Regions from separate parts of the Pseudomonas sp. LBUM1660 genome, predicted to be linked through region 1. Evidence: riboswitches for the same ligand, from Rfam matches in the RefSeq annotation. Region 1 holds a riboswitch; the other holds the start of a gene.
The links. Region 1 has a riboswitch for cobalamin ahead of ACA068_RS14010 (CbtB domain-containing protein). Riboswitches for the same ligand answer to the same signal wherever they lie in the genome.

Region 1 (5,425 bases):
CATCGCCGTACTGAAGTTCGGCGGTGGTTGCCAGGGCTGCGGCCAGGCCGACGTCACCCTTCGCGAAGGCATCGAGCGCACCTTGCTTGAGCGCATTCCCGAGCTCAAGGGTGTACGCGATGTGACGGACCATACGCAGAAAGAAAACGCCTACTACTGAGTAAGGTGTTTGCTGCAGACTAAAAAAAGCGGCGCCCCGTGAGCGCCGTTTTTTTATGGGTGATCGATAACCTGTGGCGACGTTTCGCTAAATCCCCTCGCCACAGGAAGCCCCCCTTATCACAGAGTTGTGCTTGGCTCAGGGCCTGTAGAGATGCGCATGCCCGGCGCGATACAGCGACGACTCGCTGAACTGATCACTGCCCAACACCCGACCCACCAGAATCAGCGCCGTGCGCCGAAAACCCTTCGCTGCAACCTTCCCGGCAATGTCTTCAATCGTTCCCACCACCCAATCCTGGTCCGGCCACGTCGCCCGGTGAATCACCGCGATCGGGCAGTCTGCGCCGTAATGCGGCAGCAACTCCGCCAGAATCTTCTCCAGATGATTGACCCCCAAATGAATCGCCATGGTCGCCCCGTGCTGGGCCAGGCTCCCCAGTTCTTCACCGGCCGGCATCACGGTTTTGTCGGCGTAGCGGGTCAGAATCACGCTTTGTGAAACGTCCGGCAGCGTCAGTTCAGCCCCCAACAACGCTGCACACGCGGCAGTCGCCGTCACGCCCGGGATGATTTCAAATGGAATGTCGAGTTCGCGCAAATAGCGAATCTGCTCACCAATCGCCCCGTACAGACTCGGATCACCCGAATGCACCCGCGCCACGTCCTGGCCGTTGGCATGGGCAGTTTTGATCAGTTCGATGATCTGCTCCAGGTGCAATTCGGCACTGTTGACCACCTGCTCGGCGCAATGGCCTTCAAGCACGGCGGCGGGCACCAAAGAGCCGGCATAGATGATCACCGGGCAACTGCGAATCAGCCGTTGGCCTTTGACGGTGATCAGTTCCGGGTCGCCGGGACCTGCGCCAATGAAGTAGACGGTCATCGTCCGTTCCTTTGAATAAAGAGTCTGTCAGAAAAAGGGCTTGGGCAAGGCTTCAGATGAAGATTGCTCATGATCGAAGGCGGGGATTATCGGGGATCTTACGCAACGCAAGCCAACGCCAGGGTGGCCTGGGCATATTTTTGTCGCGGAATCAGCAGTTTCGCCGGTGCCTGGGCCAGTTGTTCGGCGAGGGCCAGGGCGGCACTTTCCGCCACGCCGTAGCAGCCAGTGCGTTCGAACGCGATGTCCGAATGATGGCTGAGTTGCGGTTTGTAACCTTCCAATTGCTCGCTGCTGAAATACATCAGCGGCAACGCGAGTTGTGCGGCGAGTTCGACCAGGCCAGGTTCATCGCGCTTCAGGTCGATACTGGCCAGGGCGTTGATCTGGTGAAGTCCGATTTTATGAGCCTGTAACGCCTGATCGAGTAACGCCCGCAGCGTACTGGCAGGGCAGCCGCGCTGGCAGCCCAGGCCGACGACTAAAGTCGGCGCTGTGCGAGTAACAATCATGCGTGGTATTGGCCATCGCTTTTGCGGCAAAACAACCAGGCGCTGATCAGGCCCAGGGCCAGCCAGAACGCGACGTTGGTCAGCTGCGATGCGATTTTGAACTGCGCTTCCAGCGCTTCCGGAGCGAGCATTGAGTGCACTTCCGGTTGCGGCGCGCCGATCACGTGCGGAACGGCGAGAATCGCCACGCCGAGGATCTTCATCAGCCAGTGACGACTGAACACGATCAGCGCGATGCCGACCGCCGTGGACGCGGCCGTGCCGATCCACCAGAGTTGCCGTTGGGCCAGATCAGCCGCGGCAGTGCCCGGCAGTTCAGGCGGCAGGCCGAGGGTCGGCGCCAGCACGAAGGTCGCGTAACCGGCCAGGCCCCAAAGCAAGCCTTGGGAGGTTTTGGTCGGTGCACGCAAGGTGTAGAGACCGGCGAGCATCAGGGCGAAACCGACGGCGACCACCAGGTTGCCGCCCGTGGTCGACAGCACACGCTGCCAGCCGTCTTCCGGCTCCCAGGCTTCGGCGTCGTGAGTGTGAGCGGCGACACCGGCGGCGTGTTCGTGAACTTCAACAGCGGCCGGCTCGGATTTTTCGTAGGTTTCGGCCTGCAGAATCAGCGGAGAGACCCAGAAACTTTGCAGCAGGGTCAGCAACAGGGCGGCCAGCAGCCCGCTGAAACCTGCGGTTTGCGCAATACGCTTGATCATGTCGGCAGGTCTCAATGGCACGGGAAGGCTGAACTGTGACGGGTATCGTGCGCGGCATTGTGCACCGCTTCGATGTGCGAGAAACCGGCGAAATACACGAGGCACGCACCGAGGATCGACGCGCATACGGCGGTGGTCAGGCGTTGGCTCAGGGTCGTGGTGGTGCTGGCGGTGCTGTGGCCGGTGCTGCTGATGATCGACATGGCGCTTCCCTCTGGTCTGTCAGTGGGTGAATAGAGCGCATGGAAGACCCCTGCGAGTCGGGCGCGCAGAGGTTCAAACAGCGCCCGCCCACCGCGGGTTTGTTATTCGGTGACGTAAAGGTCACTTTGTGTTGCGGGCCGGTCTCCGGGCTCACGAGGGGCCAAGGCTTGCGCCTGAACCTGCAAGCATCACCTTCCCATGCCGAACTGCTGGCACAGTGGATCTGACGCTTCGCTCGCTTACCGTTGCGGGGGCAGCACCGGACTGACATGGCTTTGAGTAAAGCACATGATTCACCGGTTTCCCGTTTCACCCTGTGAAGGGCACCCGTAACAAGGCGTGTAGGAGAGCATGGGCGGGGGTTTGGCGTCAATTGGCATGGGTTCTCATTTCGATGCCGAGGTGAATTCTTCGCGGGCAAGCCTCGCTCCTACAAAAGCACCGCCATCCTGTAGGAGCGAGGCTTGCCCGCGAAGGGGCCGGTGAGGGCACCACAAGACATTGACCCGCCCCCACACCATGCGTAGCCTTGCGCTTTCGAGGTTCTTCGGCATTTGCCGAAGCTAAGAAGGGAACGCGGTCGATGCCGCGGCTGCCCCCGCAACTGTGAACGGTGATGTTCGCTGCCACGCCACTGCAAACCCTGTTCAGCGGGTTCGCGGGAAGGCGCAGTGAATGCCAGGCCCTCAAGCCCGGCACACCGTCAGCCAGGAGACCTGCCTCGACACAGATTCTCACTACAACCGGGCGGGGTGATCCGGTGGCGAACTCTTCCGCGCGCGCATCCGTCGCAGCGATTGTCGTCCCGTATGCCCGCCACCTTGCCAAAGGGCATCCGATGAAAACACTGGCCAAACTCCCCGTCACCATCGTTACCGGCTTCCTCGGCTCGGGTAAAACCACCTTGCTGCGGCACATGCTCGACAACGCGCAGGGCCGCCGCATCGCGGTGATCGTCAACGAGTTCGGCGAGCTGGGCATTGACGGCGAAATCCTCAAACAATGCTCCATCGGTTGCACCGAAGAAGAAGCCAACGGTCGCGTCTACGAACTGGCCAACGGTTGCCTGTGCTGCACCGTCCAGGAAGAATTCTTCCCGGTGATGCGCGAACTCGTCGCCCGTCGCGGCGACCTCGACCACATCCTGATCGAAACCTCGGGCCTGGCCCTGCCAAAGCCGCTGGTTCAAGCCTTCCAGTGGCCGGAAATCCGCAGCGCCTGCACCGTTGACGCGGTCATCACCGTGGTCGACAGCCCAGCCGTTGCCGCCGGCACTTTCGCGGCTTTCCCGGATCAGGTCGACGCCCAGCGCAAACTCGACCCGAACCTGGACCACGAATCGCCGCTGCACGAGCTGTTCGCCGACCAACTGGCCAGCGCCGACCTGGTGATCCTCAACAAGGCCGACCTGATCAGCCCGGAAGACCTGGCCCGTGTGCGCCTGGAAGTCGCCGAAGAACTGCCGCCAGCCGTCAAAGTCATCGAAGCCAGCAGCGGCCGCGTGCCACTGGATGTGTTGATCGGCCTCGGCGCCGGTTCCGAAGAACACATCGACAGCCGGCACAGCCATCACGATCACCACCATGAAGGCGAAGACGATCACGATCACGACGCCTTCGATTCCATCTCCATCGAACTGCCCCAAGCCGACGAAAGCCTGCTGCTGGACGCGCTGACCCAACTGGTGGTCCAGCACGGCATTCTGCGGGTCAAAGGTTTCGCGGCGATTCCGAACAAACCGATGCGCCTGCTGATTCAGGGCGTGGGCACGCGTTTCGACAAGCATTTCGACCGTCAGTGGGGCGCCGGTGAAGCGCGCACCACGCGCCTGGTGCTGATCGGCCAGGAACTGGACGCCGCTTTGCTTGAAGCGCAATTGCGCGCCGCGCTCAGCGTTTAAGCCATGCACCTGCTCAGGACCCAGCCCGGCGGTTTCGTGTCGGATGACAACATTGCCGACCTTGGACAAACCCCTGCCGAGCTGGTGATCCTGTGCAGCGGCGATTCCAGCCTGGCGCTGCTTGCCGAAGCGGCGCAGCAACTGCCGGACGATTACCCGAGCGTGCGCCTGGCCAATCCGATGCAGGTGCAGAATCACGCATCGGTCGACCTGTATGTCGACGAAGTGCTGCGCCATGCCAAGGTGATTCTGATTTCGCTGCACGGCGGCATCGCCTATTGGCGTTACGGGGTCGAACGTCTGGTGGAGCTGTCCCAGCGCGGTGTGCAACTGATTCTGGTACCGGGGGATGACCGGCCGGACCCGGAACTCAGTGACCTGAGCACCGTGACCGCCGACGACCGCGACCGGCTCTGGCAGTTTTTGCGGCAGGGCGGCATGGCCAATGCCCTGGATTTTTTCCGCTGCCTGGCCAATCGCTGGCTGGATCGCGATTACGCCTGGGCCGAGCCGCAAACCTTGCCGCGCACGGCGATTTACCACCCGCAAAAGAGCCCCGCTGACCTTAACGATTGGCAAGCCGATTGGCAGGCCGGTCAACCGGTGGCGGCGGTGCTGTTTTATCGCTCGCATTTACAGGCGGCGAACACCGCGTTCATCGATGTTTTCTGCCAGCGTTTGCAGGCGGCGGGTTTAAATCCGTTGCCGATTGCGCTGGCCAGTCTGAAAGAGCCCGGCTGCCTGACGGTGGTCGAGGACCTGCTGGACGAAGTCGAGGCGGGGGTGATCCTCAACACCACCGGTTTCGCTCAATCCAGCCCCGAAGCGCCGCATCTGCGGCCGTTTCGACGCAACATTCCGGTGATCCAGGCGATCTGCGCCCAGGACAACGAGCCGGGCTGGCTTGCCAGTGAACAGGGCCTCGGCCCGCGTGATCTGGCGATGCACATCGCGCTGCCGGAACTGGACGGACGGATCATCAGCCGGCCGATCAGCTTCAAGGACCTGGCGTGGCGCAGCGAGCGCAGTCAGTCGGACGTGGTGTGCTATCGAGCACAACCGG
Region 2 (5,425 bases), 960 kb from region 1:
CGCCACACTCATTGACTCACTCCCCAATAATTTTCATACAGCAACTCACTGAGCGGACGCGCCTGCGCCCACCCTTCGAGTACCAGCATCGGCGCCGGATAGAATTCCTTGACCGGGCCGAGGCAAAGAACCGCCAACGGCTTGGCCCCGGGTGGCAAACCCAGCAGGTCCGCCAGCGCTTGCGGCTCGAACAGCGACACCCAGCCCATGCCCAGACCTTCAGCGCGGGAGGCCAGCCAGAGGTTCTGGATCGCGCAGGACAACGAGGCCATGTCCATTTCCGGCAAGGTGCGACGACCGAAGATGTGGCGCTCGCGATCGTCCATCAGCGCGGCGACCAGCACCTCGGCGCAGTCGTTGATGCCTTCGACCTTGAGCTTCATGAATTCGTCGGTGCGCTCGCCGAGTGCTTCGGCGGTGCGGATGCGTTCTTCTTCCACCAGCTGCTGGATCTTGCTGCGCAGGGCCTGGTCGCTGATGCGGATGAAGCGCCAGGGCTGCATCAGGCCGACGCTCGGCGCTTGGTGGGCGGCTTCGAGCAGGCGTCGTAGCAACTCAGGCTCGACAGTGCCGCCGCTGAAGTGGCGCATGTCGCGACGTTCGGCGATGGCCCGGTAGACCGCTTCGCGTTCGGCTTCGGAGAATGCGTTGTCGGTCATGGCCTGCTCGCGAAGACTGCATCAAAGTCCGGCGCAAAAAGAGCGGCAACCGCCGAAGGATTGGACGGAAAATAAAAATGCACATAAGAGGCCGTCATCCGCCCCGCACGATAAACCGCCTCCGCCCCCCGTCCGCCGTTCGGACTGAGTCCACGGGCAATCGGCTCAAGTTCGGTGCTGGTCAACGAATGGTGATAGGTGTGGCCACGCAACGCACCTTCCGGCAACTCAACCGCTTGCAAAGCCAACGCGGCCAGACGCTTTTGCATCACCGCATCACCTTTGAGCAAGCCAACCAATTCAGCGCGAGTACCTTCGACATCGGTCAGCGAATCGAGCAGGTACAACATCCCGCCACACTCGGCCAGCAACGGTTTGCCAGCGGCATGATGGGCGCGGATCGCGTCGAGCATCGAGGTGTTCTGTGACAGCGCCACATGGTGCAGTTCCGGATAACCGCCCGGCAGATAAAGGCTGTCCGCCTCTGGCAAATCAGCATCGCGGATCGGCGAGAAGAACAGCAACTCGGCGCCCATGGCCCGCAGCAAATCGAGGCTCGCGCCGTAGGTGAAGGCGAACGCTTCATCACGGGCCACGGCAATTCGGATGCCTTTAAGCAAAGGCTCGGCGGCGATCACATCGGGCCCGGCGAATTCCACCGCGGGCGGCAGCGCCACATCGCAACTGCTGGCCAGCGATTCGGCCGCCGCATCAAGGCGCACGTCGAGATCGTTCAACTCGCTGGCCTGAACCAGACCGAGATGCCGACTCGGCAATTCGATCCCGGTTTCCCGCGACAAGGCGCCGTACCAGCGCAAGCCTTCAGTCAGGCTGCCTTCGAGCAATTGCGCATGACGCAGCGTGCCCACGCGGTTGGCCAATACACCGGCAAACGGCAAGTCCGGCTGATACTTCGCCAGCCCCAGCGCCAGCGCACCGAAGGTCTGCGCCATCGCCGTGCCGTCAATCACCCCGAGCACCGGCACACCGAAATGCCGCGCCAGGTCGGCGCTGGACGGCGTGCCGTCGAACAGCCCCATGACGCCTTCAATGAGGATCAGGTCGGCGTCCCCGGCCGCCTCCCACAACAGCCGACGGCTTTCCTGCTCGCCGACCATCCACATGTCCAGTTGATACACCGGCGCACCGCTGGCGCGCTCGAGAATCATCGGATCGAGAAAGTCCGGGCCGCATTTGAACACGCGCACCTTGCGCCCCTGATTGCGGTGCAAACGGGCCAGCGCGGCGGTGACAGTGGTCTTGCCCTGACCGGAGGCCGGCGCGGCAATCAATACCGCCGGGCATTGACGATGGCTACTCATAAAGTGCAGCTCACAACTCGACGCCTTTTTGCGCTTTGATCCCGGCCTGGAACGCGTGCTTGATCACGCCCATTTCGGTGACCGTGTCGGCCAGTTCGATCATCTCTGGCTTGGCGCCGCGACCGGTGACCACCACGTGTTGCATCGGTGGACGCGCCTGCAAGTCGGTGAGCACCTGATCGAGGTCGAGGTAACCGTGCTTGAGGGCAATATTCAACTCATCCAGCACCACCAGACCAATCGACGGGTCACGCAACAACTCACGCGACACAGCCCACGCGGCTTCAGCGGCGGCGATGTCACGCTGGCGGTCCTGGGTTTCCCAGGTGAAGCCCTCGCCCATCACATGAAAACGCACCTGCTCCGGGAAGCGGCGGAAGAACAGCTCTTCGCCGGTGCTGTTACGGCCCTTGATGAACTGCACCACGCCGCACTGCATGCCGTGGCCCATGGACCGGGCGAGCATGCCGAAGGCCGAGCTGCTCTTGCCTTTGCCGTTGCCGGTCAGCACCAGCAGCAGGCCGCACTCATTCGGCGAGTTGGCGATGCGTTCGTCGATCACGGCTTTTTTGCGCTGCATGCGCGCCAAGTGGCGTTCGTCACGATCAGGGGAATCAGTCATGGGGAGCTCTCCGTTGAGGCTGGATAACGGCGGGCAGGCACAAGAATAGACGGCAAGAAGCCTGGCATCGCCCACCGTGATGCCGTTGAATGAATCAGGCCGGTCTCCGGGCTCATGAGCGGCTCGCGCCGGACTGCGCGCCTTCCCATGTCGACAGTCGACACAGTGGCTCAAGACGCAGTCTTTACTCATTTACCGTTGCGGGGGCAGCGCCGGGATCGTGACGTTTCGTCGCTTGGTGATAGTCACTCACCGGCTTCCCTGTTTCACTCTGTCGGCCACCGCCACAGAGCACCTGAAACAAGCCGCGAAGGTTAGAGGGTTGGGGGTGGAGCGTCAATTGAAGACAAAGCGCGAGCGCTCGATATACTGCTGCCCATCAATTACGTGACGTCAATCTTGCACCACACCGTCAGCAGTGATATCAAAGCGCCATAAAACCCAACAACACAATTACAAGGGTGAGCAACATGCAAGGCATGATCATCAGCAATCCGAAGCTGGAATTCCTGCGACCGGTGCTGGAACGCTGGTTTGACTGTATCGACCGCTTTAACGCTGTGCGCGGCGATAACGACACACCTTATTGGTACGACGAAAAAGCCAACCTCGGCCTGCTCTCTGCAGCAGCCTGGATGGCGGAAATGGTCACACTGCAACAAACACCGACGCGCAAACAGAATGAAGAAGGGGAACGCAACGGCCGCGCCGATCTGTATATCGCCACCCCCGAACAACGCGCCTACCTTCAGACTACTCAACGCTGGCCGCGGGTCAATAGCCTGAACCTGACTCAAGCGCTGCAGGACATCACCAGCAACGCCAAGCGCATCAGCTACGCCAGCGACCTGAGACTCGGCTGCCTGTTCGTTGCGCCTCAAAAGGCACAGCAGAGCGCGACACCGGAAGAACTCCAGGACATGGTCGACGACCTGCAAAAGGAACACAGCTGCGCCGTGGCCTGGTATTTCCCATACGCCTACCGCAAGTTGCGCAACGAAGCGGGCAACTATCACCCCGGCATCGCCGTGCTGCTCAAGGAAGCCCGCGGCTGACTGGTTGAACCATCGCGTGCTTAAGCTTCTCTATGATTAAGACAATGCACTCATAGGGAAGTCCAGCATGCACAAGCCCCAGCTCGTTCTCGTCATCGCGCTCGCCGGAGGGCTCGCCGCTTGTGGTGAAACCTCCAGCCTGCAAGTCTCCGACGGCACCGGCCCGTCACCCAAACTGCCCGAACCGAACAAGACCCTGATCCCGACGGTGAACATCGCCCCGGCGATCGGCTGGCCGGATGGCGCGAAACCCACCGCTGCGGCGGGCACTCAAGTGGCGGCATTTGCCGAAGGGCTCGATCACCCGCGCTGGCTCTACGTGCTGCCCAACGGCGATGTGCTGGTAGCCGAAACCAACGCGCCACCGAAACCCGATGACGGCAAAGGCGTTAAAGGCTGGGTCATGAAGAAAGTCATGGGCCGTGCCGGCGCCGCCGTTCCCAGCCCGAATCGCATCACGCTGCTGCGGGACAAGGACCACGACGGCATCGCCGAAACCCGCACGGTGTTCCTGGAAAACCTCAATTCGCCCTTCGGCATGACCCTGGTCGGCAATGACCTGTACGTCGCCGACACCGACCGCTTGCTGCGCTTTCACTATGAAAATGGCGACACCGCGATCAAGTCGCAGCCGATCAAGGTGGTCGACCTGCCGGGTGGCACGCTGAATCACCACTGGACCAAAAACGTCATCGCCAGCAAGGACGGCAGCAAGCTGTACGTCACAGTCGGCTCCAACAGCAATGTCGGAGAAAACGGCCTTGATCAGGAGGAAGGTCGCGCGGCGATCTGGGAAGTGGATCGCGCCACCGGCAATCACCGGATCTTCGCTTCGGGGATTCGTAATCCAAACGGCATGGCCTGGGAACCTCAGACCGGCGCCCTGTGGACGGCGGTCAATGAGCGGGACGAAATCGGTAGCGATCTGGTGCCGGACTACATCACTTCAGTGAAGGACGGCGGGTTCTACGGCTGGCCCTTCAGCTACTATGGCCAGCACGTCGATATTCGCGTCGAGCCGCAGAACCCTGACTTGGTGGCCAAGGCCATTGCGCCGGATTATGCGGTCGGCCCACATACCGCATCGCTGGGCCTGTCGTTTGCCGAGGGCAACACACTTCCAGCGCAATTCAAGGAAGGCGCCTTCATCGGCCAGCACGGCTCATGGAACCGCAAGCCGCACAGTGGTTATAAAGTGATTTTTGTTCCGTTCGCCGGAGGCAAACCGACCGGGCAGCCGGTGGATGTGCTGACAGGCTTCCTCAACGAGGATGAGAAAGCCATGGGCCGGCCTGTGGGCGTGGTGATTGATCAGCAGGGCGGCTTGCTGGTGGCCGATGATGTGGGGAACAAGGTGTGGCGCGTTTCGACCGCTAAATAGCAGCCCTGTAGGAGCGAGGCTTGCCCGCGAAGGCTGCAGGTCAGGCAACACTAATGCTGGATCTGCCAACGCCTTCGCGGACAAGCTTCGCTCCTACAAGAATCCGCGTTTAGCGTTTACGACAGAGCGTGAGCCCATCGCCCAACGGCAACAACGACAGATCCACACGCGAGTCATCCTTCAAGGCACGATTGAGCGCCTGGATGGCTCGGGTGTCTGCGCTCTCGGCGTTCTCCTCAAGCACCCGCCCACTCCACAGCGTGTTATCGAACACCGCCAGTCCGCCGACGCGCTGCAGACGCAGGGCATGCTCCAGATAGTGGGGATAGTTGGACTTGTCGGCATCAATGAAGATCAGGTCGAACGCCTCCGGCTGATCCAACAGG

Region 2: linked by a shared signal. The riboswitch ahead of cobO (cob(I)yrinic acid a,c-diamide adenosyltransferase) and the one ahead of ACA068_RS14010 (CbtB domain-containing protein) in region 1 are both predicted to bind cobalamin.

What each region holds. Positions count from the first base shown of each region.
Region 1 is NZ_CP166795.1:2,953,020-2,958,444, forward strand. It holds gene nfuA (Fe-S biogenesis protein NfuA) at 1-160, shown strand, start outside; gene cobM (precorrin-4 C(11)-methyltransferase) at 299-1,045, opposite strand; gene ACA068_RS14000 (cobalamin biosynthesis protein) at 1,144-1,557, opposite strand; gene ACA068_RS14005 (CbtA family protein) at 1,554-2,258, opposite strand; gene ACA068_RS14010 (CbtB domain-containing protein) at 2,270-2,461, opposite strand; cobalamin riboswitch at 2,581-2,808, opposite strand; cobalamin riboswitch at 2,986-3,200, shown strand; gene cobW (cobalamin biosynthesis protein CobW) at 3,301-4,362, shown strand; gene cobN (cobaltochelatase subunit CobN) at 4,366-5,425, shown strand, end outside.
Region 2 is NZ_CP166795.1:1,995,124-2,000,548, reverse strand. It holds gene cbiB (adenosylcobinamide-phosphate synthase CbiB) at 1-12, opposite strand, end outside; gene bluB (5,6-dimethylbenzimidazole synthase) at 9-659, opposite strand; gene ACA068_RS09400 (cobyrinic acid a,c-diamide synthase CobB) at 656-1,981, opposite strand; gene cobO (cob(I)yrinic acid a,c-diamide adenosyltransferase) at 1,992-2,603, opposite strand; cobalamin riboswitch at 2,684-2,917, opposite strand; gene ACA068_RS09390 (hypothetical protein) at 3,074-3,658, shown strand; gene ACA068_RS09385 (PQQ-dependent sugar dehydrogenase) at 3,726-5,039, shown strand; gene ACA068_RS09380 (O-methyltransferase) at 5,149-5,425, opposite strand, start outside.